DNA from 4 places in the Agromyces capsici genome. Region 4 is predicted to be linked to each of the others. Evidence: predicted binding sites of a transcription regulator. Region 4 holds the regulator's gene; each other region holds the start of a gene.
The links. The regulator LexA, encoded in region 4, represses DNA repair genes until DNA is damaged. The targets are predictions, from matches to a motif close to TCGAACANNTGTTCGA.

Region 1: AC3RKB_RS17475 (LysM peptidoglycan-binding domain-containing protein) is a predicted target of LexA. The motif match lies at 5,858-5,873, and genes of this name have one in related genera.
Region 2: imuA' (DnaE2-dependent mutagenesis accessory factor ImuA') is a predicted target of LexA. The motif match lies at 6,152-6,167, and genes of this name have one in related genera.
Region 3: uvrA (excinuclease ABC subunit UvrA) is a predicted target of LexA. The motif match lies at 2,177-2,192, and genes of this name have one in related genera.

Annotation. Positions count from the first base shown of each region.
Region 1 covers NZ_JBYRET010000002.1:793,864-801,316, reverse strand. Annotated here, with positions in the region: gene AC3RKB_RS17505 (MIP/aquaporin family protein) at 1-647, opposite strand, end outside; gene dhaK (dihydroxyacetone kinase subunit DhaK) at 913-1,914, shown strand; gene dhaL (dihydroxyacetone kinase subunit DhaL) at 1,925-2,572, shown strand; gene dhaM (dihydroxyacetone kinase phosphoryl donor subunit DhaM) at 2,574-3,269, shown strand; gene AC3RKB_RS17485 (hypothetical protein) at 3,348-3,683, shown strand; gene AC3RKB_RS17480 (NYN domain-containing protein) at 4,049-4,783, shown strand; gene AC3RKB_RS17475 (LysM peptidoglycan-binding domain-containing protein) at 4,881-5,723, opposite strand; gene AC3RKB_RS17470 (ATP-binding cassette domain-containing protein) at 5,986-7,453, opposite strand, start outside.
Region 2 covers NZ_JBYRET010000002.1:764,097-771,549, forward strand. Annotated here, with positions in the region: gene AC3RKB_RS17330 (MFS transporter) at 1-290, opposite strand, end outside; gene AC3RKB_RS17335 (error-prone DNA polymerase) at 342-3,797, opposite strand; gene AC3RKB_RS17340 (DNA polymerase Y family protein) at 3,797-5,353, opposite strand; gene imuA' (DnaE2-dependent mutagenesis accessory factor ImuA') at 5,350-6,135, opposite strand; tRNA gene AC3RKB_RS17350 (tRNA-Leu) at 6,421-6,504, opposite strand; gene AC3RKB_RS17355 (M20/M25/M40 family metallo-hydrolase) at 6,598-7,453, shown strand, end outside.
Region 3 covers NZ_JBYRET010000002.1:655,976-663,428, reverse strand. Annotated here, with positions in the region: gene uvrA (excinuclease ABC subunit UvrA) at 1-2,121, opposite strand, end outside; gene uvrB (excinuclease ABC subunit UvrB) at 2,241-4,304, opposite strand; gene coaE (dephospho-CoA kinase) at 4,389-5,006, opposite strand; gene AC3RKB_RS16830 (DUF4126 domain-containing protein) at 5,061-5,669, shown strand; gene rpsA (30S ribosomal protein S1) at 5,790-7,238, opposite strand; gene AC3RKB_RS16820 (DUF885 domain-containing protein) at 7,386-7,453, opposite strand, start outside.
Region 4 covers NZ_JBYRET010000001.1:2,935,902-2,943,354, reverse strand. Annotated here, with positions in the region: gene AC3RKB_RS13715 (SseB family protein) at 1-120, opposite strand, end outside; gene priA (bifunctional 1-(5-phosphoribosyl)-5-((5-phosphoribosylamino)methylideneamino)imidazole-4-carboxamide isomerase/phosphoribosylanthranilate isomerase PriA) at 104-850, opposite strand; gene hisH (imidazole glycerol phosphate synthase subunit HisH) at 962-1,600, opposite strand; gene hisB (imidazoleglycerol-phosphate dehydratase HisB) at 1,597-2,211, opposite strand; gene AC3RKB_RS13695 (histidinol-phosphate transaminase) at 2,244-3,338, opposite strand; gene AC3RKB_RS13690 (LysM peptidoglycan-binding domain-containing protein) at 3,426-3,806, opposite strand; gene lexA (transcriptional repressor LexA) at 4,081-4,758, shown strand; gene metE (5-methyltetrahydropteroyltriglutamate--homocysteine S-methyltransferase) at 4,828-7,173, opposite strand; gene AC3RKB_RS13675 (methylenetetrahydrofolate reductase) at 7,170-7,453, opposite strand, start outside.

The DNA of each region.
Region 1 (7,453 bases), on a different contig from region 4:
CACGAGTACGACCAGTCGGATCCGCCCTTGCCCTGGATGGGAAGGAACGCGTGCGCGATGCGCGGACCCAGGTCGCGGGCCGGGTTGATCGCGTACCCGGTCGGGCCACCGAGCGACACGCCGATGCCGACCACGAGGAGGGCAACGGGGAGTGCGCCGAGGGCCGCGAGCCCGCCGGGGTCGCCCTGACGGCCGAAGCCGATCACGACGAAGACCAGCACGAACGTGCCGATGATCTCGGTGATCAGGTTCCAGGCGTAGTTGCGGATGCCGGGGCCCGTCGAGAACGTGCCGAGCTTGGGTGCCGGGTCGGGCTCCTGGTCGAAGTGCTGCTTGTAGGCGAGCCACACGATGACCGCGCCGATGATGGCGCCGAGCAGCTGCGCCCCGATGTAGCCCAGCACGCTGAGCGGGGAGACGGCCACCGTCATGTCGAGCCCGGCGTTGCCGAACTCGGTCGCGCCGTTCGCCACGAGGCCGAGCGTGACCGCCGGGTTGATGTGGGCACCGGAGACGTAGGCCACGATGACGCCCGCGAAGACCGCGAAGCCCCATCCGAACGTCACCATGAGGAATCCGCCGCCGAAGCCCTTGGTCTTGGCTAAGGCGACGTTCGCGACGACGCCGCAGCCGAGGAGCACGAGCATCGCCGTGCCCACCAGCTCGGAGAGCATCAACACACCGAGATTGTCCACGTTGACCTTCCATCCTTTCGCCGAGCCCGAGGGCCACGCCCAGGGGCGGATGGCGCCCACCCTACTCGCGTCGCGAAGCCAGGCGGAAGAGCCGCTCCGCTTTTCGGGAGAGCCCTTTCATGGGCACCCTTCGCGGGAGTAGTTTTGCGAGGGAGTGCTGCGTCAGCGTCGATGTGCGAGGGGCCCGACGCGAGCAGCCGAGGGGAAAGGGACGTCCGTGAAGAAGATCATCAACGACCCCAAGCGAGTCGTCGACGAGTCGGTCGCCGGGTTCGCGCTCGCGCACGCCGACCTCGTGACGGTCGCGACCGACCCGATCCACGTCGTGCGCGCTGATGCGCCCGTGGCGGGCAAGGTCGGGATCGTGTCCGGCGGCGGCAGCGGGCACGAGCCGCTGCACGCGGGGTACGTCGGCCACGGCATGCTCGACGCCGCCGTGCCCGGCGCCGTCTTCACGTCGCCCACCCCCGACCCGATCCTCAACGCGACGAAGGCGGTCGACGGAGGCAAGGGCGTGCTGCACATCGTGAAGAACTACACCGGCGACGTGCTCAACTTCGAGACCGCGGCCGACCTCGCCGCGGCCGACGGCATCGAGGTGCGCGCGGTCGTCACGAACGACGACGTCGCGGTCAAGGACTCCCTGTACACGGCCGGCCGCCGGGGCGTGGGCGGCACCGTCCTGGTCGAGAAGATCGCGGGTGCGGCGGCTGAGCGGGGCGACTCGCTCGACCAGGTCGCCGAGATCGCCGAGCGCGTGAACGCCAACGTCCGCTCGATGGGCATGGCGCTCACGCCGTGCATCGTGCCGCACGCCGGCGAGCCGAGCTTCACGCTCGCCGAGGACGAGGTCGAGATCGGCATCGGCATCCACGGCGAACCGGGCCGGGAGCGCATCAAGCTCGAGCCCGCGGACGCGCTCGTCGATCGACTGCTCACGCCCGTGCTCGAGGACCTGCCGTTCTCGTCCGGCGATCGCGTCCTGCTGTTCGTGAACGGCATGGGCGGCACGCCGCAGGTCGAGCTCTACATCGCGTACCGCCGTGCTGCCGAGGTGCTCGCCGAGCGCGGCATCCGCATCGAGCGCTCCCTGGTGGGCAACTACATCACCTCGCTCGAGATGCAGGGCTTCTCGATCACCCTCCTGAAGCTGGACGACGAGATGCTCCAGCTCTGGGATGCGCCGGTGCACACCGCCGCGCTCCGGTGGGGCCGGTAGGGGCGCCGCGGTGGGGCTGGACATCACCTGGGCGGTCGACTGGGTACGGCGGAGCGCGGAGTCGATGGCGGAGCACCGCGTCGAGCTCATCACGCTCGACCGCGAGATCGGCGACGGCGACCACGGCGAGAACATGGACCGCGGATTCCAGGCCGTGCTGCCGAAGCTCGACGACCTGCCGGCCGGATCGACGCCGTCCGACGTGCTGAAGCTCGTCGCCACGACCCTGATCTCGACGGTCGGCGGGGCGGCCGGGCCGCTCTACGGCACCGCGTACCTGCGGGCGTCGACGGCGACGGCCGGCGAGACCTCGATCGATGCGTCGGGCGTCGTCGCGCTGCTGACCGCCGGACGCGACGGCATCGTCGCCCGCGGCAAGGCGGAATCGGGTGACAAGACCATGGTCGACGCCTGGACGCCGGCCGTCGATTCGGCCCGAATAGCGGCCGACGGGGGCGCGAGCGCGGCCGAGACCCTGAAGGCGGCTGCGGATGCCGCGGCAGCAGGCTCCGACGCGACGATCCCGCTCGTCGCGCGAAAGGGAAGGGCGAGCTATCTCGGTGAGCGCTCGGCGGGTCATCGCGACCCCGGAGCGCAGTCCACGGCGTACCTCCTCGCGGCGGCGGCCGCGGCGGCGACGAACGGAACGAGTGCCTGACGTGGGGGAGGGCCCGCGCGTCGGCATCGTCTTCGTCTCGCACTCGCGCCGGCTCGCCGAGGGGCTCGTCGAGCTCGCCCGTCAGATGGCACCCACGGTCCGGCTCGAACCCGCGGGCGGAACCGACGACGGGCGCATCGGTACCAGCTTCGACCTCGTGTCGACGGCGATCGAGGCAGCGGATGGCGGGGCAGGGGTCGTCGTGATGTGCGACCTCGGCTCCGCCATCCTGACCGCCGAGACCGCCCTCGAATTCCTCGACGAGGAGGTGCGCTCTCGCGTGCGGATCGCGGACGCGCCACTCGTGGAGGGCGGAGTCGCGGCATCCGTGGCAGCCGAGGCGGGCGACCCGCTCGACATCGTGGTGCGCGCCGCCGAGAGCGCCGGCGGCGGGGGAGGGGAGCCCGCCTCGGCGCCGCCGCCCGGGACTGCCGCGCCCGATCTGATCAGCCGCCGCGTGACGCTCACGAACGCCGACGGGCTGCACGCACGGCCGGCCGCTGAGCTGGTCAAGCTGGCGAGCACGTTCTCGCAGCGCGTGACGGTGAACGGCACCGACGCGAAGAGCCTGCTCGCCATCATGGCGCTCGGACTGGTGAGAGGCGACGAGGTCGAGATCGCGACGGAGGCCCCCGACGGCGGGCCCGCGGTCGACGCGCTCGCCGAACTCGCGGAGTCCGGGTTCGGCGAACACTGACGGTCGACGCTGCGCGGATTTCGAGATATCCGCGGTTTTCCTCGCGCAGCGCACTCGGCCGGGAGTAGCATCTGCGCCATGGCACGCGAAGAGGCGGGCCCCGGCGAGGGCAACGCGTTCACCCGGTTCTTCGACCGGGTCGATCGGACCCTGAGTCCCGCGTTCGAGTCACCGCGAGTGGCCCCGGAGGACCCGGATGACCGCAGTCATCTGGGGGAGAAGCCGTGCCCCATCTGCGGGCACCCGATGTTCGAGCACCGCATCGACGAGTCCACGTCGAACGTGCTGCTCGAATGCCCGACCGACGAACGCCTGCCCGAGCGGGCCGCGAGCGGTCCACTGAACGAGTTCGGCATGCCCGCGAGCGAGGCCCGCGTGCAGAAGATGCAGCAACGCAGCGAGAAGCGCGCCTGACTGACCACGCGAACGGGCCGGTGCCGAGCCGGCGATCGCGTCGTGAACGGATTGTGAAGACTCTTCACAGTGCATCTGCATCGCGATTCGGTTGGTCGATATCGCGCCGCACGCGTCCCGTGTCGACTCGTGTACGGCACCGCTCGCGCGCATCGGGCGAGCGCGTGTGCGATGTCGCTGTCAACGGGTCAGTTGGCAGGAATGGAATGTCGCTGTCCACGGGCAGCGGGGGCGTGCGACTGCTCGGCATCTCACAGTGATTCGGACATAATGTGCATTATCGGCTCCTCATCGAGCGACGTCATCGTGGCCCGTCCCTTGGCGAGCAACGCCGATTGCCGCGTGTCAACTGCCATGCTGGTCGGATGCCGCAGCCGAACGATCTCCTCGCCGTCCTCGTCGACGCTGACAACGTGCCGCCGACGAAGATCGGCGCTGTCCTCGCCGAGGTCGCGCGATTCGGCACCGCCTCGGTGAAGCGGGTCTACGGCGATTGGACGAAACCGAACCTGAGCAGCTGGAAACCGGTTGCGAGTGAGCACGTGATCCAGCCGATGCAGCAGTTCGCCAATACCGTCGGGAAGAATGCGACCGACAGTGCGCTGATCATCGATGCCATGGACTTGTTGTACACGCGTCGCTTCCACGCATTTTGCATCGTCTCGTCCGACAGCGACTTCACCCGGCTCGCGTCCCGCATCCGCGAAGAAGGCGTCACCGTATACGGGTTCGGCGAGCGGAAGACCCCCGAGGCGTTCCGCAACGCGTGCGATCGTTTCACCTACCTCGAGGTGATCGACGAGCCGGCGGACGAGAGCACGTCTGAATCAGGTGGGCGCGTGCTGCCGCCCAAGCTTCGCGGCGACACCAAGCTGGTCTCCGGGTTGCGAGCGAGCGTCACCACGGCATCAGGTGAGGACGGATGGGCCAATCTGGCCGCGGTCGGAAACCTGATGCGGAACCAACAGCCCGACTTCGATTCTCGAAACTGGGGCTATGCGAAACTGTCCGACCTGATTCGAGCGACCGAACTCTTCGTCGTCGAGACCCGGCCCACCGGCGGACTCCACGTGAAGGATCGAAGGAAGGCCAGCGTCTGAACGGGGCGCCGCGGGCGACTCGAAATCTGGATCCGATCCTCGGCTGGCGTCGACGATCGTGTCCCTGCGACGACTGGGCACTTCATCGGCGGATTCGCTACTCCCGGAGACCACGGGAGTCGCGGTCCAGGTTGAGCGTGATGTCGGCGAGGATGAGCCGCGTGCTGAGACGATCCGGGTTCAGCCATTCGAGGTCGTCCATGGTGATGCCGAAGCGCCCGGTGATGCCATCGGGCGTATCACCCCAGGCGACGCGGTAGCTCTCGGGGCTGCCGTCGGCGGCGAGCGTCACCCTTCCGCGTGCGCCGTCAGCAGCGCCGTGGTCGACGACATCGATTCCGGGGTTCATGTCAGGGAGCAGCCAGGTGAGCGGCGCCCTCGCCACGATGCTCCCGAACATGAACGACGTTCCGGGTTCGGCCGCCCAGATGATCGCCGTGCGCATGTAGCTCGGGTCGTTCGTCTCGAAGCCGCCGTAGCCCACACCCGGCGTCGTGAACGTCTGGTCGGTCGACGGCTGCAATGGGTCGTATCGGTAGTAGCTGAAGCCGCTGCGCAGTTCGTGCTCCCCCGCGGTCGCTTCGAGCGCGCTCAGCTCGAGCGACGCTCCTGCCGACGGCACCGGGGTCAGGCCCGCGAGCGAGACGTCAAATCCCCGGTCGGTGCCGTTGGCGCGGATCTCGATGCGACCGGCCGCGCCGCCGTCGAATTCGCCCGTCGCGATCACCGTCCCCGGAACCAGTTCGGAGAGGCGCGGGACCGCCGGTACGGGCGACGACGCGACCTCGCCGACATCCGCGGGTTTCGTCGACGGGTCGACCACAGGTGAGCGGCCGGCCGTCGCAACCGGCTCATCGACGGATGCGCATCCCATCAGGACCAGCGCCACGAGCGCCGCCGCGCCGACCACTCCCCTGGGCCGATTCGCTGACTCCACCATGGGCGCACTCTAGCGATGCGTGCTCGCCGGAAGCGGCCGATGCGGGCGGATGTGGAGAAGTTCCTCCGCACCCGCCCGACGGCAGGCGCGCCTTTCCGGTTCGGTCGGATGGTTCAGATCGCCGGGCTCACGGTTCGAACAGGTGTTCGAATCGTGAGCCCGAGCGGGCTTGGGATCGAGGCCGCGCACGTACACCACTCCCCCGGCCTCGTATGCCGAATGCAGGCACATTCGTCCTCCTTCGATCCGGATGTCGCGGGCGTCACGCCCCGACGTAGGCGGCGAGGTGCTCCCCCGTCAGCGTCGCCCGGCCGGCGATGAGATCGGCGGGCGTGCCCTCGAAGACGATCCGTCCGCCGTCGTGGCCCGCACCCGGCCCGAGGTCGATGATCCAGTCGGCGTGGGCCATGACGGCCTGGTGGTGCTCGATGACGATGACGGACTTGCCCGAGTCGACGAGGCGGTCGAGAAGGCCGAGGAGCTGTTCGACGTCGGCGAGGTGCAGGCCGGCGCTCGGCTCGTCGAGCACGTACACGCCGCCCTTCTCGGCGAGGTGGGTGGCGAGCTTCAGCCGCTGCCGCTCGCCGCCCGAGAGCGTCGTGAGCGGCTGGCCGATCGCGAGGTAGCCGAGTCCGACGTCGGCCAGGCGAGCGAGGATCGCGTGCGCCGCCGGGACGCGGGCCTCGCCGTCGGCGAAGAAGGCCAGCGCCTCCGTCACCGACATCCCGAGCACCTCGCTGATGTCGCGGCCGCCGAGCCGGTACTCGAGCACGGCATCGGCGAACCGGCGGCCCTCGCAGACCTCGCACGTGCTCGCGACGCTCGCCATGACGCCGAGATCGGTGAACACGACGCCGGCGCCGTTGCAGTTCGGGCACGCGCCCTCGGAGTTCGCGCTGAACAGCGCCGGCTTCACGCCGTTCGCCTTGGCGAAGGCCTTCCGGATCGGGTCGAGCAGGCCCGTGTACGTCGCCGGGTTGCTCCGCCTCGAACCGCGGATGGCGCCCTGGTCGACGGTCACGACGCCGTCGCGTCCGGACACCGACCCGGTGATGAGCGAGCTCTTGCCCGACCCGGCGACCCCGGTCACGACGACGAGCACGCCGAGCGGGATGTCGACGTCGACGCCGCGCAGGTTGTGCTCCGTCGCACCGCGAACCTCGAGCGCGCCCGTGGGGCTGCGGACCGACGGCTTCACCGCGGCCCGGTCGTCGAAGTGGCGCCCGGTGAGCGTGTCGGCGGTGCGCAGCTCGTCGACGGTCCCTTCGAACACGATCGCTCCCCCGGCCGCGCCGGCACCGGGTCCGAGGTCGACCACGTGGTCGGCGATGGCGATCGACTCGGGCTTGTGCTCGACGACGAGGACCGTGTTGCCCTTGTCGCGCAGGCGCAGCAGCAGTTCGTTCATGCGCTGGATGTCGTGCGGGTGCAGCCCCACGGTCGGCTCGTCGAAGACGTACGTGACATCCGTCAGCGACGATCCCAGGTGGCGGATCATCTTGGTGCGCTGGGCCTCGCCGCCCGAGAGCGTCCCCGACGAACGGTCGAGCGAGAGATAGCCGAGGCCGACCTCGACGAACGACTCGAGGATCTGACGCAGGCCGGAGAGCAACGGCGCGACGGATGGCTCGTCGAGCCCGCGCACCCATTCCGCGAGGTCGCTGATCTGCATGGCGCACGCGTCGGCGATGCTGATGCCGTCGATCTTCGACGCGCGGGCGGGTGCGTTC
Region 2 (7,453 bases), on a different contig from region 4:
ACCAGGAGGGGTCGACGACCGAACTGGTCGGCCAGTCGCCCGGCGATGGGCCGGAGGACGAGGGCAGAGACCGCGAACGCGCCGAAGGCGATGCCGGCCGCGGCCTCGTTTCCGCCGATCGGCCCGACCACGTACAACGGCAGCGCGAAGATGGCGATGCCGTCGGCGGTGAAGTAGGCGAGGTCGGCGACCGCGAGGGCGACGAACGCCGTCGTGATGAGCGGTGCACGCGTCGACGGGGCCAGGGAGTCGCCTCCGTCACGCCGCCGAGGCGGGGTGGGCGCGGCCATGCTCCAGCGTACCGCCGCGCCCTGATCGTGGCGGGGCTTCGGTGACCGCGTTCAACGGAAGTCGCGCGACCGGTTCGTGGTCGACACGGTGAGCGGCTCGAACCGGTCGGCGACGAGGTTGACGACGCCCTCGCGCGAGCGCTCGAGGATTCCGCGCACGATCATCGCCGGCGCCTCGCGCGCGATGCGGCGATACCGCGTCCAGACGCCGACGCTCGCGATCACGTTGAGCGTGCCCGATTCGTCCTCCAGGTTCATGAAGGTGATGCCGCTCGCGGTCGCCGGGCGCTGCCGGTGCGTGACCACGCCGCCGACCTCGATCCGCCGGCCCGACTCGGCCTCGCCGAGCCGGTCGATGCGTACGACGCCGCGGGTGTCGAGGCGCTCGCGCACGTGCCGGATCGGATGGTCGTCGGGCGAGATGCCCGTGGCCCACAGGTCGTACACGACCTGCTCGGCGTCGTTGAGCATCGGCAGCAGGGGCGGCTGGACGACGACGACCGCGCCCGGCAGGTAGTCGGCGCGATCCTGCGCGGCCTCGCCGGCGAGCCACAGCGCCTGACGGGGCGCGAGGTCGAAGCACTCGAACGCGCCGGCCGCGGCGAGCGCCTCGAGCTGCGTCGCGTCGAGGTCGGCCCGTCGCGACAGGTCGGCCATGTCGCGGTACGGCCCGTGCTGCTCGCGCTCGGTCACGATGCGCTCGGCGACCTTCTCGCCGATCGAGGTGACATCGGCGAGCCCCAGCCGTACGGCGAACGCGCCGTCGCGGCGGTGCTCGGCCGACCGGTCGGGCGCGTCGCGGTCGAACGGGCCGACCGGCGGCTGGGCCGCGTCGGCGCACGTCGGCATGCCGGTGGGGCGACGGATGCCGCGCGCCCCCGCCGCGGCATCCGTCGCCGTCTCATCGGGGCCCGCCACGCCGAGCGCCTCGAGCCCGGCGTGCACGCCCGACCGTGCGAGGTCGGGCCGCAGCAGCTCGACGCCGTGCCGGCGCGCGTCGGCCGTGAGCGTGTGCGGCGAGTAGAAGCCCATGGGCTGCGCGCGCAGCAGCGCCGCGAGGAACGCCGCGGGATAGTGCAGCTTCAGCCACGAGCTCGCGTAGACGAGCAGGCCGAAGCTGATGGCGTGGCTCTCGGCGAAGCCGAAGTTGGCGAACGCCTCGATCTTCTCGTAGATGGAGTCGGCGACGTCGGGCTCGATGCCGTTCTTCGCCATGCCGTCGTAGAGCTTCGCGCGCAGCCGTTCGATCTTCTCCACGCCGCGCTTGGAGCCCATGGCCCGGCGCAGCAGGTCGGCGTCGGCCGCGTCGCAGTCGCCGACCGCGACGGCCATCTGCATGAGCTGCTCCTGGAACAGCGGCACCCCGAGCGTGCGGCGCAGCACGGGCTCGAGCTTCGGGTGCAGGTAACTGACCTGCTCCTCGCCGGTGCGGCGGCGGATGTACGGGTGCACCGCGCCGCCCTGCACCGGCCCGGGCCGGATGAGCGCGATCTCGACGACGAGGTCGTAGAAGCAGCGCGGCTTCAGGCGGGGGAGGGTGCCCATCTGCGCGCGCGACTCCACCTGGAACACGCCGATCGAGTCGGCGCGGCACAGCATGTCGTAGACCGCGGGCTCCTCCTTCGGGAGGGTCGCGAGTTCCCACTCCTCGCCGGTGTGCTCGCGCACGAGGTCGAACGTGTACTGCAGCGCGGCGAGCATGCCGAGGCCGAGCAGGTCGAACTTCACGAGGCCCATCCACGCGCAGTCGTCCTTGTCCCACTGCAGCACGGTGCGGTTCTCCATGCGCGCATGCTCGATCGGGCACACCTCGCCGACGGGCCGGTCGGTGAGCACCATGCCGCCCGAGTGGATGCCGAGGTGCCGGGGGAAGGTCAGCAGCTGCTCGGCGAGCTCGACGACGGCGTCGGGGATGTCGTGGTCGTCGGTCTCGACCACGGCGCCCCAGCGCTCGACCTGCCGCGACCAGGCATCCTGCTGCCCGGTGGAGTACCCGAGCGCCTTCGCCATGTCGCGCACGGCGCCCTTCGGGCGGTAGCTGATGACGTTCGCGACCTGTGCGGCGTTGTGCCGGCCGTACTTGCCGTAGACGTACTGGATGATCTCCTCGCGGCGGTCGGAGTCGAAGTCGACGTCGATGTCGGGCTCCTCGTCGCGCAGCGACGACAGGAACCGCTCGAACGGCAGCTCGTAGAAGATCGAGTCGACCCCGGTGATGTCGAGCACGTAGCAGACCGCCGAGTTCGCCGCCGACCCGCGACCCTGGCACAGGATGCCGCGGCGGCGCGCCTCCTGCACGAGGTCGTGCACGATCAGGAAGTAGCCCGGGAAGTCCTTCTGCTCGATCACGTCGAGCTCCTTCGCGAGCCGCTCGCGCACGTGATCGGGCACGCCGGGATACCGCCGATCGGCACCGCGCCACACCAGCTCGCGCAGCCACGACATCGGAGTGTGTCCCTCCGGCACCTCCTGCCGGGGCAGCTTGGGGCGCGCGCTGCGCAGCCGGAACGACAGGTCGCGCGCGAGCGTCACCGAGTGGGCGACCGCACCGGGGTAGCGGTCGAAGCGCGCGAGCATCTCGGAGCCCGAGCGCAGGTGCAGTCCGTCGGTGGCCGGCAGCCATCCGTCGAGTTCGTCGAGGCTGCGCCGGGCCCGCACCGCGGCGAGCGCCGACGCGAGCCGGTGTTCGCCGGGGGTCGCGTAGTGCACGGCGTTCGTCGCGAGCACGGGCAGGTGCGCGCGGGTCGCGAGCTCGGCGAGCGCGTCGTTGCGGACCTGGTCGAGCGGATCGCCGTGGTCGGTGAGCTCGACGACCACGTGGTCGCGCCCGAACAGCGCGACGAGCCGGTCGAGCTCGCGCCACGCGCCATCGGCCCCGCCCTCGCCCGCGAGCGCGCGCCGCACCACGCCCTTGCGGCACCCCGTCGAGACCACCCAGTGGCCGTCGGCGCGCGCGGCGAGCTCATCGAGCGAGTACGTCGGCCGACCCTTCTCGCCGCCCGCGAGCTGGCCCGCGGTGATCGCCGACGCGAGTCGGTGGTATCCCTCCTCGCGCGCGGCGAGCACGAGCAGGTGGTCGCCCTCGGGGTCGGCCGCGCCCATCTGCGGCTCGGTGAGCCCGAACGACAGCTCGGCGCCGAACACGGTGTCGAGCTCGGGGTACGACTCGGCGGCCTCGGCGAACCGCACGACGCCGTAGAAGCCGTCGTGGTCGGTGATCGCGATGCCCGTGAGGCCGAGCCGGTGCGCCTCTTCCACCAGCCGCTCGGGCCCCGACGCGCCGTCGAGGAAGCTGAACGTCGAGTGCGCGTGCAGCTCGGCGTACGGCACGACCGGGCCGGCGGGCCGCTCGTCGGCGGCATCGGACGGGCGGTACGGATGCCGCTTCCGGCTCCATCCCGGGCTGTCGCCGCCGTCGGCCAGCACCTTCGACCCGCCCGGCCGCTGCCGGTCGGAGAGCCGCCGTTCGAGCTCGGACCACGGGATCTCGGGGTTGTTCCAGCCCATCAGTCGTACCTCGCCTCGGCCCACCAGCCGTCGGCGTCGCGCACGAGCAGCCACGCGCACCCGTCGTGGTCGACGACCTGGAACCGGTGCACGCGGCGGGCGCGCTCGGCATCCCACCAGCGCTCGACCACGGGCCAGGGACCCGCCCACGCGCGCACGGGCGCGGGCGCCCCTCGCTCGGCTCCGACCGCGAACGAGACGGGCGCCGCCGAGATCGCCCCGCGCGCGTCGACCGACACGGCCGCCCCGCCCGCGTCGACGAGTGCGACCGGCAGCCGCTCGCGGAACACGCTCGCGGGCGCGAGCGCGGGCAGGCTGCCGGGCCACGGCGCATCGGCCGTGCCGCGCTCGGGCGCGCGGTCGCCCCACGGCACGAGCACCTGCCGGTCGGCGAGCATGCGGCCGCCGCCGATGGCCGCCGTCACGATGCCCTCGTGCCCGAGCATGCTCTGCACCCGGGTCAGCCCGTGGTGCACGCGCTCGTCGGGCCCGCCGCCCCACAGCCCCTCCTCGTGGTTGCCGGTCGAGTCGACGCGCTCGGGCACGACGCGCAGGCGCACGACGGGGGAGTCGAGCCCCGCATCGGCCGTGCCCGCGCCCTGCAGCTGCCAGCGCACCCGGTCGACCACGTCGGCCGGCGTGAACCAGTGCGGGTGCAGCCAGCTGCGACTCGAGTGCCCGCCGCGCTCGTCGTCGAGCTCGACGCGGATGCCGGTGCACACGAGCCGCACGGCCCGCATGCGCTCGATGAACTGCTCGGCCCGCACCCGGAACGCGAACGCGAGCTGGTCGATGCGGTCGAGCGGCGGCTCGAAGTGCTGCTCGACCTCGAAGTCGGGCGGGGGAGTGCGCGGCGCCACGCGCGACTGCTCGCGCCCCGCGGCGCGGTCGTGCGCGAACGCGCCCGCCGCGCCGAAGCGCCGCCGCACGTCGTCGTCGGGCAGCGCCGCGAACTCGCCGAGCGTGCGCACGCCGAGCCGGTGCAGCAGCGTCGTGGTGCGCGCGTCGACCACGAGCGACACGGGCAGCGGCGCGAGGAACGCGGCCGCCCCGCTGACCGGCACCACGTGCACCGGGTCGGCCTGTCGCGCGGCCGCCCGCGCCGACTGCTCGGCCGCGAACGGACCGTCGGCGACACCCACCCGCGCCCCGGCGACCCCGAGGCCCGCGGCCGCCTCGAGCAGCGCCCGCGCCGCGGCATCCTCACCGCCGTAGTAGCGCGCCGGACCACGCGCGCGCATCGCGAGCGTGCCCGGCCGCAGCACCTGCACACCCGGCACGATCGCCTCGATGCCGCGCACGACCGGCTCGAACGCACGGTGGTCGAGCGCCGCGTCGTACTCGAGCACCGTGAGCGCCGTCGAACGGTACTGCGCCTCGCGGAGCCGGAGTCCGCGCGTCACGCCGTCGCGCCGGGCGGCGGCCGAGCACGAGTGCACGAGCCCCGTCTCGGTGAGCGCCACCGCCAGGGCGGGGTCGATGCCGTGCTCGCGACACGCCGCGAGCACGGGCCAGTCGGGACACCACAGCACGATGGTGCGCACCGCCGCGCTCACGACGCCCTCGCCGCGAAGTCGGGCCGGTGCACGATGCCGTCGACGGCGCCGACGAGGGGGGCGGCGGATGTCGCGCCGCGAGCGGCCGCATCGGCACCGCCCTCGTCGACCGCTGCGAACCCGAGGTCGCCCGCGGGCAGCCGCAGCAGGCGCCGGCTGCCCCGGCCCACCTCGCCGCGCCCCGTGACCCGGACGACGACCTCGCGCTCGGCGAGGTGCCCGTGCCCGTGCTCGAGGCCGCTCCAGTCGCTGCGCTCGAGCTCGAGTCTCGCGTCGCTCCCCGGCCAGTCGCCGTCGACGAGCAGCAGCGCGCCCCGCTGCCGGAGCCGGGCGGCGAACCGCGCGGCCTCGGCGGGCGCGAGCCGGCCGGCCGGCCGCACCGCGACCACCGGGATCACGTCGGCGAGCGCCGCCGCGACCGTGAGCCACTGCCGCCCCGGATCGGGCACGAGCACCAGCCGCTCGAGGTCGATGCCGAACCGCGCGGCCGCCTCGACGCCGAACTCGGGGATGCCGGCGACCGCCACCCAGCGCCCGCTCTGCGACGGACCCGTGAGTGCGGCCATGAGCAGCGTGATCGAGCCCTCGACCTGGACGACCGCGCCCTCGCGCAGCGCCCCACCGGGCAGCACCGAGGCGAGCGCCGGGTGCGTGGGCACCGCCCGCGAGTCGAGCCGCGTCGCCTGCATGCCGCGGATGCGCGCCTGCAGCTCTTCGACCCGCTCGACCCGCACGCCCGCCGCCGCGGGGGCGACCCGGCCGGTGGGGAGGGGAGCGGTCATCGTCACCACTCAATATTCGAACACATGTTCGAATACGGCAAGTCGCGGGTGCCACGCGTCCATGCCCCCGACCGGGGGTCGCGCCATCCGCCCACCCGTTCGATGCGGTTCGGAATTCAGGACTGCGGCGCGTGCGGACGGCATTCCGCGGAGCGAAACGCCGCGCCCACCGAGGAGCCGCGGCCGGCTGCTCCTGAATTCAGCACATGGCGGCAGCATGCGGCACCACTGCGCGGGTTAACGCGAGAAGGCCGGATCCGAAGATCCGGCCTTCTCGACAACGCGTGCGCGAGGGGGGACTTGAACCCCCACGCCCGTTAGGGCACTAGCACCTCAAGCTAGCGCGTCTGCCATTTCCGCCACCCGCGCGTTGCCGTGACCCCTGATCGCTCAGCGGGCCGTAGAAGACATTAGCACGGTTTCCCGGGGCCATTGACCACGCCCCGACGCTACGGTGGAGCGATGGCCGAGACGACCCCGACCGACGCCCCGACGCCCGCTGCGGCGCCCGCCGAGCCGCCCGCCGCCGCCCTCGACGAGACCGCCGTCATCGCGCGCGACCTCATCCGGTTCGACACCACCAACCACGGCGAGGGCCGCTCCAACGGCGAACGCGAGGCCGCCGAGTACGTCGAGGCGCGCCTGCGCGCGATGGGTCTCGACCCGGTGCTGCACGAGTCCGCGCCCCGTCGGGCGAACGTCGTCGCGCGCATCCCCGGCACGAACCCCGACAAGCCCGCGCTGGTCCTGCACGGCCACCTCGACGTGGTCCCGGCCGACCCGCGCAACTGGAGCGTCGACCCGTTCGCCGGCGAGATCCGCGACGGCATGCTCTGGGGTCGCGGTGCGGTGGACATGAAGGACATGGACGCCATGATCCTCACCGCCGTCGGCGACATCCTGGCCGAGGGCCGACTGCCCGAGCGCGAGCTCATCGTCGCGTTCTTCGCCGACGAGGAGGCGGGCGGCCTCTACGGCGCGAGCTGGATGGTCGACGAGCACCCCGAGCTCTTCGCGGGCGCGACCGAGGCGATCAGCGAGGTCGGCGGCTACTCGATCACGGTCGGCGGGAAGCGCGCCTACCTGCTGCAGACGGGCGAGAAGTCGCTCGTGTGGGTCCGCCTGGTCGCGCACGGCACCGCCGCGCACGGGTCGCGGCTCGTGCGCGACAACGCCGTCACGAAGCTCGCCGAGGCGATCGCGCGCATCGGCCGCCGCGAGTGGCCGGTGCGGCTCACCGGCACGACGCGCGAGCTGCTCGCCGCGATCGCCGACACGCTCGGCGTCGACCCCGAGCAGGTGGCGCCAGACGAGCTCG
Region 3 (7,453 bases), on a different contig from region 4:
ACGGCCGATCGGCGCCTGGTCGACGTGCACGACCTTGTCGAGGTGATCGAGCCCGCCGACGCGGCGGTGCTTGCCGGGCACCTTGCGGGCGCCGTTGAGGCGGTTGGCGAGCACCCGGTACAGGATGTCGTTGACGAGCGAGGACTTGCCCGAGCCGCTGACGCCGGTGACGGCCGTGAACGTGCCGAGCGGGAACGCCACGTCGACGTTGCGGAGGTTGTTCGCCTGCGCCCCCTCGACCGTGATCATGCGGTCGGGATCGATCGCCCGGCGCGTCGCCGGGATCGGGATCTCCTTGCGCCCCGCGAGGTAGTCACCCGTGAGGGAACGGGTGTTCTTCACGAGGTCGGCGTAGCTGCCGCTGTGCACGACCGTGCCGCCGTGCACGCCGGCCCCCGGCCCGATGTCGACGATCCAGTCTGCGGTGCGGATCGTGTCTTCGTCGTGCTCGACGACGATGAGCGTGTTGCCGAGGTCGCGGAGTGCGACGAGCGTGTCGATGAGGCGGCGGTTGTCGCGCTGGTGCAGGCCGATGCTCGGCTCGTCGAGCACGTAGAGCACCCCCGTGAGGCCGGACCCGATCTGCGTCGCGAGCCGGATGCGCTGCGCCTCGCCGCCGGAGAGCGTGCCCGCGGCGCGGGCGAGGTCGAGGTAGCTGAGGCCGACGCGGATGAGGAAGTCGAGCCGGAGCTTGATCTCGCGCAGGACCTGCGCCGCGATCGTCTGCTCGCGGTCGGTCAGCTGGAGCCGGTCCATGAACGAGCGGGCGTCGTGGAGGCTGAGGCGGCACACGTCGGCGATCGACGCGTCGTGGATGAGGACGGAGAGCACCTCGGGCTTGAGCCGGTCGCCCTGGCAGACGGGGCAGGGCACCTCGCGGAGGTACTCGGCCCAGCGCGCGCGCTGCACGTCGGTCTCGGCCTGCAGGTACTGCCGCTCGATGTACGGCACGACGCCCTCGAAGCCCGAGGTGTAGCTCATCTCTCGGCCGTAGCGGTTGCGCCACCGCACCTTGACCTCGAAGTTGTCGCCGCGCAGCACCGCGTTGCGCGCCGCCCCGGGCAGTTCCTCCCACGGCGTGTCGAGGGAGAAGTCGAAGTCGCGGGCGAGGCCGTCGAGCAGCTTCTCGTAGTAGTTGTAGAGGCTCTTGCCCTGCGAGGTCCAAGGCAGGATGACGCCCTCGGCGATGCTGAGCGTCGGGTCGCCGAGCAGCAGCTCCTCGTCGACCGACATGCGCGTACCGAGGCCCGAGCACTCGGGGCACGCGCCGAACGGCGCGTTGAACGAGAAGGTGCGGGGCTCGATCTCGGTGAGCGCGATCGGGTGCTGGTTGGGGCAGCTCAGCTTCTCGGAGAAGGTCTGCCACGCGTCGTCGCCCTCGAGGTCGACGTAGTTGATCTGCACGAGGCCGTCGGTCAGCCGCAGCGCGGTCTCGAGCGAGTCGGTGAGCCGGCCGAGCATTTCATCGGATGCCACGAGCCGGTCGATCACGACCGAGATGTCGTGCTTGACCTGCTTCTTCAGCTGCGGCGGCTCGCCGAGGCGGATGACCTCGCCGTCGACGACGGCCCGCGAATAGCCGTGCGAGGAGAGGTCGCGGAAGAGGTCGACGAACTCGCCCTTCTTCTGGGAGACCATCGGGCTGAGGATCTGGAACCGCGTGCCCGCGGGGAGCTCCATGAGCTGGTCGGCGATCTGCTGCACGGTCTGCCGCTGGATGCGCTCACCGCACACTGGACAGTGCGGCACGCCGATGCGCGCCCACAGCAGGCGCATGTAGTCGTAGATCTCGGTGATCGTGCCGACGGTCGATCGGGGGTTGCGGTTCGTGGACTTCTGGTCGATCGAGACCGCGGGGCTCAAGCCCTCGATGAAGTCGACGTCGGGTCGGTCGACCTGGCCCAGGAACTGGCGCGCATACGCCGAGAGCGACTCGACGTAGCGCCGCTGGCCCTCGGCGAAGATGGTGTCGAACGCGAGCGAGGACTTGCCCGAGCCCGAGAGGCCCGTGAAGACGACCATGGCATCGCGCGGGATCTCGACATCGACGTTGCGCAGGTTGTGCACGCGGGCACCGCGGACGCTCAGGCGCGAATGGGCATCGAGACGTGAAACTGGCACCCTACGAGTGTACGAACGCCCTCCGACACTCCGGCTACGATCGCACGTGCCGAGAGCGAACACACGTTCGATTCACGGCACCGCTGCCGGCCGTCGCGCGGCCGCTCCCCCGACGAGGCTCAGCCCAGGTGCCCCGCCTTCTCCATCTGACGCAGCTCGCGCTTGAGCTCGGAGACCTCGTCGCGGAGCCGGGCGGCGAGCTCGAATTTGAGCTCTCCGGCGGCCTCGAGCATCTGGTCGTTGAGGTCGCGGATGAGTTCCTCGAGGTCGTTGGCGCCGGCCGCCGCGATGCCGTCACGACGCATCGGCACGGGCGAGGTCTTCTTCGCGTCGCGCCCGGCGAGCAGCGCCGCCGTGTCGGCCTCCTCGCGCGCGAGCACCTCGGTGATGTCGGCGATGCGCTTGCGGAGCGGAGTGGGGTCGATCCCGTTCACGCGGTTGTACTCGATCTGCTTGTCGCGGCGCCGGTTGGTCTCGTCGATCGCGGAGGCCATCGAGTCGGTCATCACGTCGGCGTACATGTGCACCGCGCCCGAGACGTTGCGCGCGGCACGCCCGATCGTCTGGATGAGCGAGGTCGACGAGCGGAGGAAGCCCTCCTTGTCGGCGTCGAGGATCGCCACGAGCGACACCTCGGGCAGGTCGAGGCCCTCTCGGAGCAGGTTGATGCCCACGAGCACGTCGTACACGCCGGCGCGCAGCTCGGTGAGCAGTTCGACGCGGCGCAGGGTGTCGACGTCGGAGTGCAGGTAGCGCACTCGCACCCCGGCCTCGGTGAGGAAGTCGGTGAGCTCCTCGGCCATGCGCTTGGTGAGCGTCGTGACGAGCACGCGCTCGTCGCGCTCGGCGCGGATGCGGATCTCTTCGAGCAGGTCGTCGATCTGGCCCTTGGACGGCTTCACCACGATCTCGGGGTCGACGAGGCCGGTCGGGCGGATGATCTGCTCGACCACGCCGTCGGCGATGCCGAGCTCGTACTTGCCGGGCGTGGCCGAGAGGTACACCGTCTGGCCGACGCGGGCCTTGAACTCGTCGAACTTGAGCGGGCGGTTGTCGAGTGCACTCGGCAACCGGAACCCGTGCTCGACGAGCGTGCGCTTGCGTGACGCGTCGCCCTCGTACATCGCGCCGATCTGCGGCACGGTCACGTGGGACTCGTCGATCACGATCAGGAAGTCGTCGGGGAAGTAGTCGAGCAGGCAGTGCGGCGCCTCGCCCGGCGCGCGCCCGTCGATGTGCCGCGAGTAGTTCTCGATGCCCGAGCAGAAGCCGATCTGCTCCATCATCTCGAGGTCGAACGTCGTGCGCATGCGCAGCCGCTGCGCCTCGAGGAGCTTGCCCTCGCGCTCGAGCTCCTGCAGCCGCTCGTCGAGCTCGTCGCGGATCGTGCCGATCGCCCGCTGCATCACGTCGGTGCTTGCGACGTAGTGCGAGCCGGGGAAGACCGGCACCGCATCGAGCTTCGCGACCACCGACCCGGTGAGCGGGTGCAGGCTGTACAGCGCCTCGATCTCGTCGCCGAACAACTCGATGCGGATCGCCAGCTCCTCGTAGATCGGGATGATCTCGATCGTGTCGCCGCGAACCCGGAACGTGCCGCGCGAGAAGGCGACGTCGTTGCGCTGGTACTGCATCGACACGAACTTGCGGATCAGCCAATCGCGGTCGACGCGCTGGCCGACCTGCAGCGGCATCATCGCGTTGAGGTACTCTTCGGGCGTACCGAGGCCGTAGATGCACGACACGCTCGAGACCACGACGACGTCGCGCCGGCTCAGCAGGGAGTTCGTGGTCGAGTGCCGCAGCCGCTCGACCTCGGCGTTGATCGAGCTGTCCTTCTCGATGAAGGTGTCGGTCTGCGGGACGTACGCCTCGGGCTGGTAGTAGTCGTAGTACGAGACGAAGTACTCCACGGCGTTGTGCGGCATGAGCTCGCGGAACTCCGTGGCCAACTGGGCCGCGAGGGTCTTGTTGTGCGCGAGCACGAGCGTCGGCCGTTGGACCTGCTCGATGAGCCACGCGGTCGTCGCGGACTTGCCGGTGCCGGTCGCACCGAGCAGCACGACGTCGGTCTCGCCGGCGTTGATCCGGGCGGCGAGCTCGGCGATGGCCTGCGGCTGGTCGCCGCTCGGCGCGTACTCGCTGACGACCTCGAATGGGCGCACGGAACGGGTCGACTGCATGGATTCGAGTCTAGGTCGACCCACCGACACGGGGGCCGGGTACGCCGAGGGCGAAGCGGATGGCGCGGTCGCGCCATCCGTCGGCTACTGCGTCGCCGCGCGTCGCGCGCGATCGATGCGCACCCAGAGGTCGTCGGCCTGGCTCATGGTGTGCGCGAGGGAGCCGCCCGTGTCGATCACGACGTCAGCGACGGCGCGCCGGTCGGCATCGTCGACCTGCGCGTCGACCCGCGCCTCGGCCTGGATCGGGTCGAGCCCGCGTTCCTCGACCAGTCGCCTGACCTGGGTGCGCTTGGGCGCACTCGTCACCACGATGAGGTCGAACGGATGGTCGACCTGCGCCTCGACGAGGAGCGGGACGTCGTACACGACGACCGCGCCGGGATCCTCCTGCTCGGCCTTGGCGATGAGCCGGCCCGACAGCTCGCGCACCGCCGGGTGGACGATGGCGTTCAGGCGAGCGCGCGCATCCTCGTCGTGGAAGACGATCTCGCCGAGTTTCTGCCGGTCGAGCATGCCGTCGTGGTTCAGCACGCCTTCGCCGAACTCGCGGACGATCGCGTCGAGGCACGCGGAGCCCGGCTCGACGACGCGACGCGCGAGCTGGTCGGCATCGAGATGGATGGCGCCGTGCTCGACGAGGCGGCGGGCGACGGTGGACTTTCCGGAGGCGATCCCGCCGGTGAGGCCGATCAGATACACATCCCCCACCCTATCCGTGTGCGACACTCCACCCGAACCGTGAGGGGGCGAGGCGTGCTGGAAGTGCTGACCGCGTCGGGCCTGGCGCTCGCCGCCGGCCTGAACGCGTGGATCCCGCTCATCGTGCTCGGCGCGCTCGACCGGTTCACCGGACTGGTCGAGCTGCCGTCCGGATGGGAGTGGCTCGCGAACGAGTGGGTGCTGCTCATCCTGGTGGTGCTGCTCGTCGTCGAGATCATCGCCGACAAGGTGCCCGGGCTCGACTCGCTGAACGACATCGTGCAGACCGTCGTACGACCCACCGCGGGCGGGCTGGCCTTCGGCTCCGGCGTGGGCGCCTCGACGGCCGCCGTCACGGATCCGGAGGCGTTCTTCGCCTCACCCGACTGGATCCCGGTCGCGATCGGCGTGGTGCTCGCCCTCGGTGTGCACCTCGCGAAGGCCGCCGTCCGCCCGGTCGTGAACGCGTCGACGGCCGGGGTCGGCGCTCCCGTCGTGAGCACGGTCGAGGATGTCGGCAGCGTGTCGCTGTCGTTGCTCGCGATCCTCGCTCCGGTCCTCGTCGTCATCGCACTCGGCGGCATGATCGCGCTCGTGGTCGTCTTCCTGCGCCGGCGACGCGAGCGACGCCGACGAGCGGACTCCCCCGTGCCGGGCTCCTAGCTCCGACGCACCACCGGCCGGCGCGGTCGGCGCACCGGACACCGCGCCGGCCCATGGCCGGAGACGCCGGAAGGCCGGCCCCATCCGGGACCGGCCTTCCGTCTGCGAATGGAGCAGCGACTAGTTGCTCGAGAGCTTCTCGCGCAGCGCCGCGAGCGACGCGTCGTCGGCGAGGGTGCCGGCCGAGGCCGACTCGCTCGTGTACGACGAGGTGCCCGACGAGAACGACTCGTCCGAAGCCTGGGCCGCGAGCGACGCGGCGACCTGCTTCTTGTGCGCCTCCCAGCGAGCCTGGGCGGCAGCGTACTCCTGCTCCCACTTCTCGCGCTGGGCGTCGAAGCCCTCGCGCCACTCGTTGGTCTCGGGGTCGAAGCCCTCGGGGTACTTGTAGTTGCCCTGCTCGTCGTACTCGGTGAGCATGCCGTAGAGCGCCGGGTCGAACTCGGTGCCCTCGGGGTCGACGCCCTCGTTGGCCTGCTTGAGCGAGAGCGAGATGCGGCGACGCTCGAGGTCGATGTCGATGACCTTGACGAAGACCTCCTCGCCCACCGACACGACCTGCTCGGCGAGCTCGACGTGACGGCCCGACAGCTCGGAGATGTGCACGAGGCCCTCGATGCCGTCGGCGACGCGGACGAACGCACCGAACGGCACCAGCTTGGTGACCTTTCCGGGCGTGACCTGGCCGATGGCGTGCGTGCGGGCGAAGACCTGCCACGGGTCCTCCTGCGTCGCCTTGAGCGACAGCGAGACGCGCTCGCGGTCGAGTTCGACGGAGAGCACCTCGACGGTGACTTCCTGGCCGACCTCGACGACCTCGGACGCGTGCTCGATGTGCTTCCACGAGAGCTCCGAGACGTGCACCAGGCCGTCGACGCCGCCGAGGTCGACGAACGCACCGAAGTTGACGATCGACGAGATGACGCCCTTGCGGATCTGACCCGGGTGGAGGTTCTGCAGGAAGGTCGAGCGCGACTCCGACTGGGTCTGCTCGAGCAGCGCACGGCGCGACAGGACCACGTTGTTGCGGTTCTTGTCGAGCTCGAGGATCTTCGCCTCGATCTCCTGGCCGAGGTACGGCGTGAGGTCGCGCACGCGGCGGAGCTCGATGAGCGAGGCGGGCAGGAAGCCGCGGAGGCCGATGTCGACGATGAGGCCGCCCTTGACGACCTCGATGACCGAACCGGTGACGACTCCGTCGTTCTCCTTGATCTTCTCCACGTCGCCCCAGGCGCGCTCGTACTGCGCGCGCTTCTTCGACAGGATCAGACGGCCTTCCTTGTCCTCCTTCTGGAGAACGAGGGCCTCGACGGTGTCGCCGACCTCGACGACCTCGCTGGGGTCGACGTCGTGCTTGATGGAAAGTTCGCGCGAGGGGATGACACCCTCGGTCTTGTACCCGACGTCGAGGAGGACCTCGTCGCGGTCGATCTTCACGACGGTGCCCTCGATGAGGTCGCCGTCGTTGAAGAACTTCAGAGTCTTCTCGACCGCGGCGAGGAAATCGTCAGCAGACCCGATGTCGTTGATCGCGACCTGCTTGGGCGCCTTGGTCGTTGCGGTTGTCATGTAGTGGATGCTCCGTTAATGGACAGAATCAGGCCCGTCGCGGAAAGAGCGTGTTGTTGGGATCCGCGGCGGGCAGGCGGACATGGATGTCACACGAGTGACGCTCCATCCTAGCGGGTTCATTCCCGGCGCGGCAACCGGCGCGTCTCAGCCGCCCAGCGCGCCCCGGAGCGTGTCGAGCCCGACACCGCCGAGCGCGAGCGCCCGCGAATGGA
Region 4 (7,453 bases):
CGCCGCGGCGAGCTCCTCGGGCATCCGCCCGTCGTCGGCCGCGTGCGGGTTGGCCTGGAACGACCGGCCCGCCCAGGGGCGACCGGCCGAGTCCGCGGCAGGGTCAGTGGGATGCGACATCCAGCGCCTCGGGCAGCGTGAACGCGCCCGCATAGAGGGCCTTGCCGATGATGGCGCCCTCGAGGCCCTGCGGCACGAGCTGGCGCAGGGCGGCGATGTCGTCGAGGCTCGAGACCCCGCCCGACGCGACGACGGGACGACGCGTGCGCTCCATGATCTGGCTGAGCAGCTCGAGGTTCGGGCCCTGGAGGGTGCCGTCCTTCGTCACGTCGGTCACGACGTAGCGTGCGGCGCCGGCCTCCTCGAGGCGGTCCATGACCTGCCAGAGGTCGCCGCCGTCCTTGGTCCAGCCCCGGGCGGCGAGCGTGTGGCCGCGAACGTCGAGACCGATCGCGATTGCCTCGCCGTACTGCGCGATGACGGACGCCGCCCACTCGGGGTTCTCGAGGGCCGCGGTGCCGAGGTTGATGCGCTTGGCGCCGATCTCGAGCGCGTGCTCGAGGGAGCGGTCGTCGCGGATGCCGCCGGAGAGCTCGACGTTCACGCCGCGGACCTGGCGGATCACCTTCTTGAGCACGCCGGCGTTGGAGCCGCGGCCGAAGGCGGCGTCGAGGTCCACGAGGTGGATCCACTCGGCGCCCTGCTCGGCCCAGTCGCTCGCCGCGTCGACGGGGTCGCCGTAGTTGGTCTCGGTTCCCGCTTCGCCCTGCGTCAGGCGGACCGCCTTGCCCCCGGCCACATCGACCGCCGGAAGCAGCACCAGGCGGGGGGTCTTGCTGAACTCACTCATCACTGTCCTCGAATCGGATGCCGCGCAGATCGCGACTTCGGCACAGTCACAGCATCCTAGTCCGCACCGCGCCGTGCCGCGGCGCCCATGACGAACCGGGGCCCGCCGGCGTCAGCCGAGCGAGCGGATCCAGTTCGACAGCAGGCGGATGCCGGCCTCCGCCGACTTCTCGGGGTGGAACTGCGTCGCCGACAGCGGGCCGTTCTCGACGGCGGCGAGGAAGCGTCCGCCGTGCTCGGCCCAGGTCAGCGCCGGCTGCGGGAACGGCGGCATGACGTCGAGGTGCCACTCCTGCGCGGCGTAGGAGTGGACGAAGTAGAACCGCTCGCCCTCGATGCCCTCGAAGAGCACGGAGCCCGGGTCGGGTTCGACCGTGTTCCACCCCATGTGCGGGAGCACCTCGGCGGGCAGCTCGCGGACGATGCCCGGCCACTCGCCGAGGCCCTCGGTGTCGACGCCGCGCTCGATTCCGCGCTCGAACATGACCTGCATGCCCACGCAGATGCCGAGCACGGGTCGCCCGCCCGCGAGTCGACGGTCGACGAGCTCGTCACCGCGAACGGCGCGGAGCTGGTCCATCACGGCCGCGAACGCCCCGACGCCGGGCACCACGAGGCCGTCGGCCTCCATCGCGACCCGGCGGTCGGCCGTGAGCTCGACCTCGGCGCCGGCTCGCTCGAGCGCCTTCGCGGCCGAGTGCACGTTGCCCGATCCGTAGTCGAGCACGGCAACACGGCGCACGGCCGTCACAGGGCGCCCTTCGTCGACGGGATGCCGGTGACGAGCGGGTCGTACGCCTTCGCCTGGCGGAACGCGCGCGCGAAGGCCTTGAACTCGGCTTCGGCGATGTGGTGCGGGTCGCGGCCGCCGAGCACGTTGACGTGCACGGTGAGCGCGGCGTGGAAGGTGATTGCCTCGAAGACGTGCCGCACCATCGAGCCGGTGAAGTGCCCGCCGATGAGGTGGAACTCGAATCCGGCCGGCTCGCCCGTGTGCACGAGGTAGGGGCGACCCGAGATGTCGACGACGGCCTGCGCGAGCGCCTCGTCGAGCGGGACGAGCGCGTCGCCGTACCGGGAGATGCCCCGCTTGTCGCCGAGCGCCTGGCGGATCGCCGTGCCGAGCACGATCCCGACGTCCTCCACGGTGTGGTGCACGTCGATCTCGATGTCGCCCTTCGCGCGCACGGTGAGGTCGGTGAGCGAGTGCTTCGCGAACGCGGTGAGGAGGTGGTCGTAGAACGGCACGCTCGTCTCGATGTCGCTCGTGCCGGTGCCGTCGAGGTCGATCGAGAGGTCGATGCTCGACTCGCTGGTCTCGCGCTGCACGCGCGCGGTGCGGGCGGGGCGATCGGTGGTCATGCGGTCATCCTATTCAGGGGTCGTGACGGTGATCAGGGCGCGACGGCGCGGACGGGCGCGAACGCCGCCATCGCCTCGAGGAAGGCCGTGGTCTCGGCCTCGGTGCCCGCGGTGACGCGCAGGCAGCCGGGCAGGCCGATCTCGCGGATGAGGATGCCGCGTTCGAGCAGCGCCTCGAAGACGGCGTGCGGGTCGTCGACGCCGCCGAAGAGAACGAAGTTCGCCCCGCTGCGGTACGGCCGGTACCCGAGCGCGTCGAGCTCGCGCAGGATGCGGTCGCGCTGCGACCGGATCTCGTCGACCATCGCGAGCATCTCGTCGGAGTGGGCGAGCGCGCCGAGCGCCGCGGCCTGCGTCAGCGCCGAAAGGTGGTACGGCAGACGCACGAGCCGCAGCGCGTCGACGACGGCCGGGTCGGCGGCGAGGTGGCCGACCCGCGCCCCGGCGAACGCGAACGCCTTGCTCATCGTGCGGGAGACGAGCAGCCGCGGACGGCCCTCGAGCAGCGTGAGCGCGCTCGGCGTGCCGGGGTCGGCGAACTCGAAGTACGCCTCGTCGACCACGACGACGCCCCGAGCGGCGTCGGCGACCGCCGCGATCGCCGCGAGCGACAGCGGAGTGCCGGTGGGGTTGTTCGGAGCGCAGAGCAGCACGATGTCGGGGTCGTGACGACGGACCGCCGCGACGGCGGTCTCGGGCGAGAGCTCGAAGTCGGCGTCGCGCTCAGCGGTGATCCACTCGGTCCCGGTGCCCGAGGCGAGCAGCCCGTACATCGAGTAGGTGGGCGCGAATCCGAGCGCGCGGCGCCCCGGCCCGCCGAAGGCCTGCAGGATGTGCTGGAGCACCTCGTTCGACCCGTTCGCCGCCCACAGTTGCGCCGGCTCGAGCCCGTGGCCGAGGTACCGCGCGAGCGCGGTGCGCAGCTCGGTGAACTCGCGGTCGGGGTAGCGGTTGAGCCCGATGATCGCGGCCGCGACGCGCGCGACGATGTCGTGCGCGACGTCTTCGGGGATCGGGTGCGTGTTCTCGTTGACGTTCAGCGCGACGGGGACGACCTTCTGCGGTGCACCGTACGGGGACTTGCCGCGGAGGTCGTCGCGGATGGGGAGGTCGTCGAGACTCGTCACCGATCAATGGTATCGGCGGCCGACGCGAGGTTTCGGCGGCGCCGACGGCGGTAGGCGCGGGTCGGCGCGGCGGCGCGCCGCTCGACGCTACTCGACGACCGGCAGCGCGAGGCGCTGGCCGGGCTGCACGACGGGGTCGCGGAGCCCGTTGAGCTGCATGATCTCGTGGATCACCTCGCGCGGGTCGGCCGTGGGGGCGATGGATTCGGCGATGCCCCAGAGCGTGTCGCCGGCTCCGACCACGACGGTGTCGAAGACCGCCGGACCCGTGCCGTCGTCGATGCCGGCGACCGCGCCGCCCGAGGCGAGCGAGCCGAGGAGCACGCCGATCGCGATCGGCAGTGCCGCGAGCGCCGTGAACACCACGCGACCCCGACGCGTGAGGCGGAGTCGCGTGCGCGTCGCGGCTGGGGCGAGGTCGGGCAACGCCGGACCCGCGACGGTCGTTCCGATCAGCACTGCACTCATTCCGCACCTCCCCGATAGCCCCGCATCCGACCCTCGGCCGGGAGGGCCGGATGCGAAGCTGTGTTCCGAATATATCTTCGAACAATCGAACCTGCAAGGACCCGAAGGATGGGATTCCGGGCCTGATTCCGCGACACACTCGAACGGATGTTTGTCGCGTGCGTGCGAGGCGGATACAGTTTCGAATGTCGGGGACAGTCCAGCACCGACCACCGACATCACGAGATCCGGGCCGACGGCGGCCGAGACGAGAGGCGACACCGTGAGCATCGACATCGACCAGGCACGCGGCGCGGGCGGCCGGTCGCGTCGACGCAAGACGCTCAGCGCGAAGCAGCTCTCGATCCTCGAGGTGATCCGCCGTTCGGTCGCCGATCGCGGCTACCCGCCGAGCATGCGCGAGATCGGCGACGCAGTGGGGCTGTCCTCGCTCTCGAGCGTGACGCACCAGCTCAACCAGCTCGAGCTCGCCGGCTACCTCCGCCGCGACCCCAACCGGCCGCGCGCCCTCGAGGTGCTCATCGACGTGCCGGGCACCGAACCCCGTCCGTCCGACGTCGCGGCCGCGCCGGTGGGCGACGCCGCGATGGTGCCGCTCGTGGGCCGCATCGCGGCCGGCGTGCCGATCACCGCCGAGCAGCAGGTCGAGGAGGTGTTCCCGCTCCCCCGCCAGCTCGTCGGCAAGGGCGAGCTGTTCATCCTCAAGGTCGTCGGCGACTCGATGGTCGACGCGGCCATCTGCGACGGCGACTGGGTCGTGGTGCGCTCGCAGCCGACGGCCGAGAACGGCGAGATCGTCGCCGCCATGCTCGATGGCGAGGCCACGGTCAAGGTGCTCCGCCAGCGCGACGGCCACACCTGGCTGCTCCCCCGCAACTCCGCGTTCGAGCCGATCCTCGGCGACCAGGCCGAGGTGCTCGGCAAGGTCGTCGCGGTCCTGCGCGCGGTCTGACGCGACGACGAGGGCGGATGCCGCGGCACGCGCCGCGACATCCGCCCTCGTTCGTTCCTCGGCCCAGGCTCAGCCCGCGGTCGCCCCGACCGCGACGCCCGCGCGCACGGCCTGCGTCGCCTCGACGATGTTCGCGAGCGACGCGACCGTCTCGTCGTAGCCGCGCGTCTTGAGCCCGCAGTCCGGGTTCACCCAGAGACGGCCGGCCGGGATCGCGCCGACGGCGCGCTCGAGCAGCGACTGCACCTCCTCGACGCTCGGCACGCGCGGCGAGTGGATGTCGTAGACGCCCGGGCCCACGCCGTGGTCGAAGCCGCTGGCCGACAGGTCGTCCACGACCTCCATGCGGCTGCGCGCCGCCTCGATCGAGGTGACGTCGGCGTCGAGCTCGCGGATCGCGTCGATCACGACGCCGAACTCCGAGTAGCAGAGGTGCGTGTGCACCTGCGTGGCCGGCTCGGCGCCGCCCGTGGCGAGCCGGAACGAGCCGACCGACCAATCGAGGTAGGCGGGCTGGTCGGCGCGCTTGAGGGGCAGCAGCTCGCGCAGTGCCGGCTCGTCGACCTGGATCACGCGGATGCCCGCGGTCTCGAGGTCGGTGATCTCGTCGCGCAGCGCGAGCGCGACCTGGCGCGCGGTGTCGCCGAGCGGCTGGTCGTCGCGGACGAACGACCACGCGAGGATCGTCACGGGACCGGTGAGCATGCCCTTCACCGGCTTCTCCGACAACGACTGCGCGTACTCCGACCACTCGACGGTCATCGGCGCCGGGCGCGAGACGTCGCCCCACAGGATCGACGGGCGCGTGCAGCGCGAGCCGTACGACTGCACCCAGCCGTTCTGCGTGACGGCGAAGCCGTCGAGCAGCTCGGCGAAGTACTGCACCATGTCGTTGCGCTCGGGCTCGCCGTGCACGAGCACGTCGAGGCCGAGCTCCTCCTGCAGCTGGATGACGCGGGCGATCTCCTCGCGCATGAGCTCGCGGTAGGCGGCATCCGTGAGCTCGCCCTTGACGAGGCGCGCACGGGCGCGGCGGATGTCGGCGGTCTGCGGGAACGAGCCGATCGTCGTGGTCGGCAGCGCGGGCAGGTCGAGGTCCTCCTGCGCGGCGACGCGCGCGTCGTACGCGGCACGCGAGAACGCGGCGGCGTCGAGCGCGTCGAGGCGGTCGCGCACAGCGGGCACGCGCACGCCGGGGGCTGCGGCGCGGTCGGCGAGCGAGGCGGACGCCGCGTCGAGCTCGGCCGCGATCGCCTCGCGACCCTCGGCGAGTCCGCGGGCGAGCACGGCGACCTGCGCGACCTTCTGGTCGGCGAAGGCGAGCCAGCCCACGAGTCGGGCGTCGAGCGCCGACTCGTCCTCGACGTCGTGCGGCACGTGCAGCAGCGAGGTCGACGTCGACACCGCGACGTCGCCCGAGAGCGAGCGGAGCGCCTCGGCGTGCACGAAGGCCCGCTCGAGGTCGCCGCGCCAGATGTTGTGGCCGTCGACGACGCCCGCGACGAGCGTCTTCGCGGCGAGCGCCTCCTCCGTCACCGGGTCGAGCTGCTCGGGCGCGGTGCCGCGCACCAGGTCGAGGCCGAGCGCCTCGACCGGGGTGGCGGCAAGCACGGGCAGCGCGTCGTCGAGCGAGCCGTACGGTGCGGCGACGAAGATGGCCGGACGCGCCTCCGCCGCACCGAGCGCGTCGTACGCGGCGGCGACCGCCTCGAGCACGCGGTCGCGCGGCTCGTCGATGCTCTCGCTCACGAGCGCCGGCTCGTCGAGCTGCACCCACTCGGCACCGGCGTCGCGGAGCGCCGCGAGCAGCTCGGCGTACACGGGCACCAGGTCGGCGAGACGCTCGATCGGGCGGAAGCCCTCGGGCGCGCCCTCCGCCGCCTTGGCCAGCAGCAGGAACGTGACCGGTCCGACGAGCACGGGGCGCGTGACGAACCCGGCTTCGCGGGCCTCGCGGACCTGCGCGACGAGCGCGTCGGCGTGCGCGGCGAGCGCGGTGTCAGGGCCGATCTCGGGCACGAGGTAGTGGTAGTTCGAGTCGAACCACTTCGTCATCTCGAGCGGCGCGTCGGCGCCCTCGCCGCGGGCCACCGTGAAGTAGCCGGCGAGGTCGAGGCGGCCGTCCGCGTCGAGCAGCCGCTCGAAGCGCGCGGGGATCGCGCCGACCGCGACCGAGGCGTCGAGCACCTGGTCGTAGTACGAGAAGCTCTCGGGGATCGCCGAGTCGGTGCGGCCGAGGCCGAGCGAGGCGAGGCGTTCGCGCGTGGCGGCGCGGAGGCCCGCGGCGGTGCGCTCGAGCTCGCCGGCGTCGATGCGGCCGGCCCAGAACGCCTCGACGGCGTGCTTGAGCTCGCGGCGGCGCCCGATGCGCGGGTAGCCGAGGATGGTTCCGGCGGGGAAGGCGGGTGCGGTCATCGTGTTCTCGTGTTCCTCTCGGTGCCCGCGTGGGCGGGGATGGTGCGGAGGTCGAGCCGGTCCAGGACGGCGAGCACGGCCTCGTGGCGGTTGAAGGTGTACAGGTGGAGTCCGGGGGCGCCGCCGGCGAGCACCTCGTCGGCGAGGTTCGCGGCGAATTCGACGCCGAGGTCGAACAGGGCGTCGGCGTCGGGCTCGATCTCGAGCGCGATGGCGAGCTCGCTCGGCGCGGGCACGCCGGTGAGCTGCTCGAGGCGCGTGAGCCGGGCGGCGGAGGTGA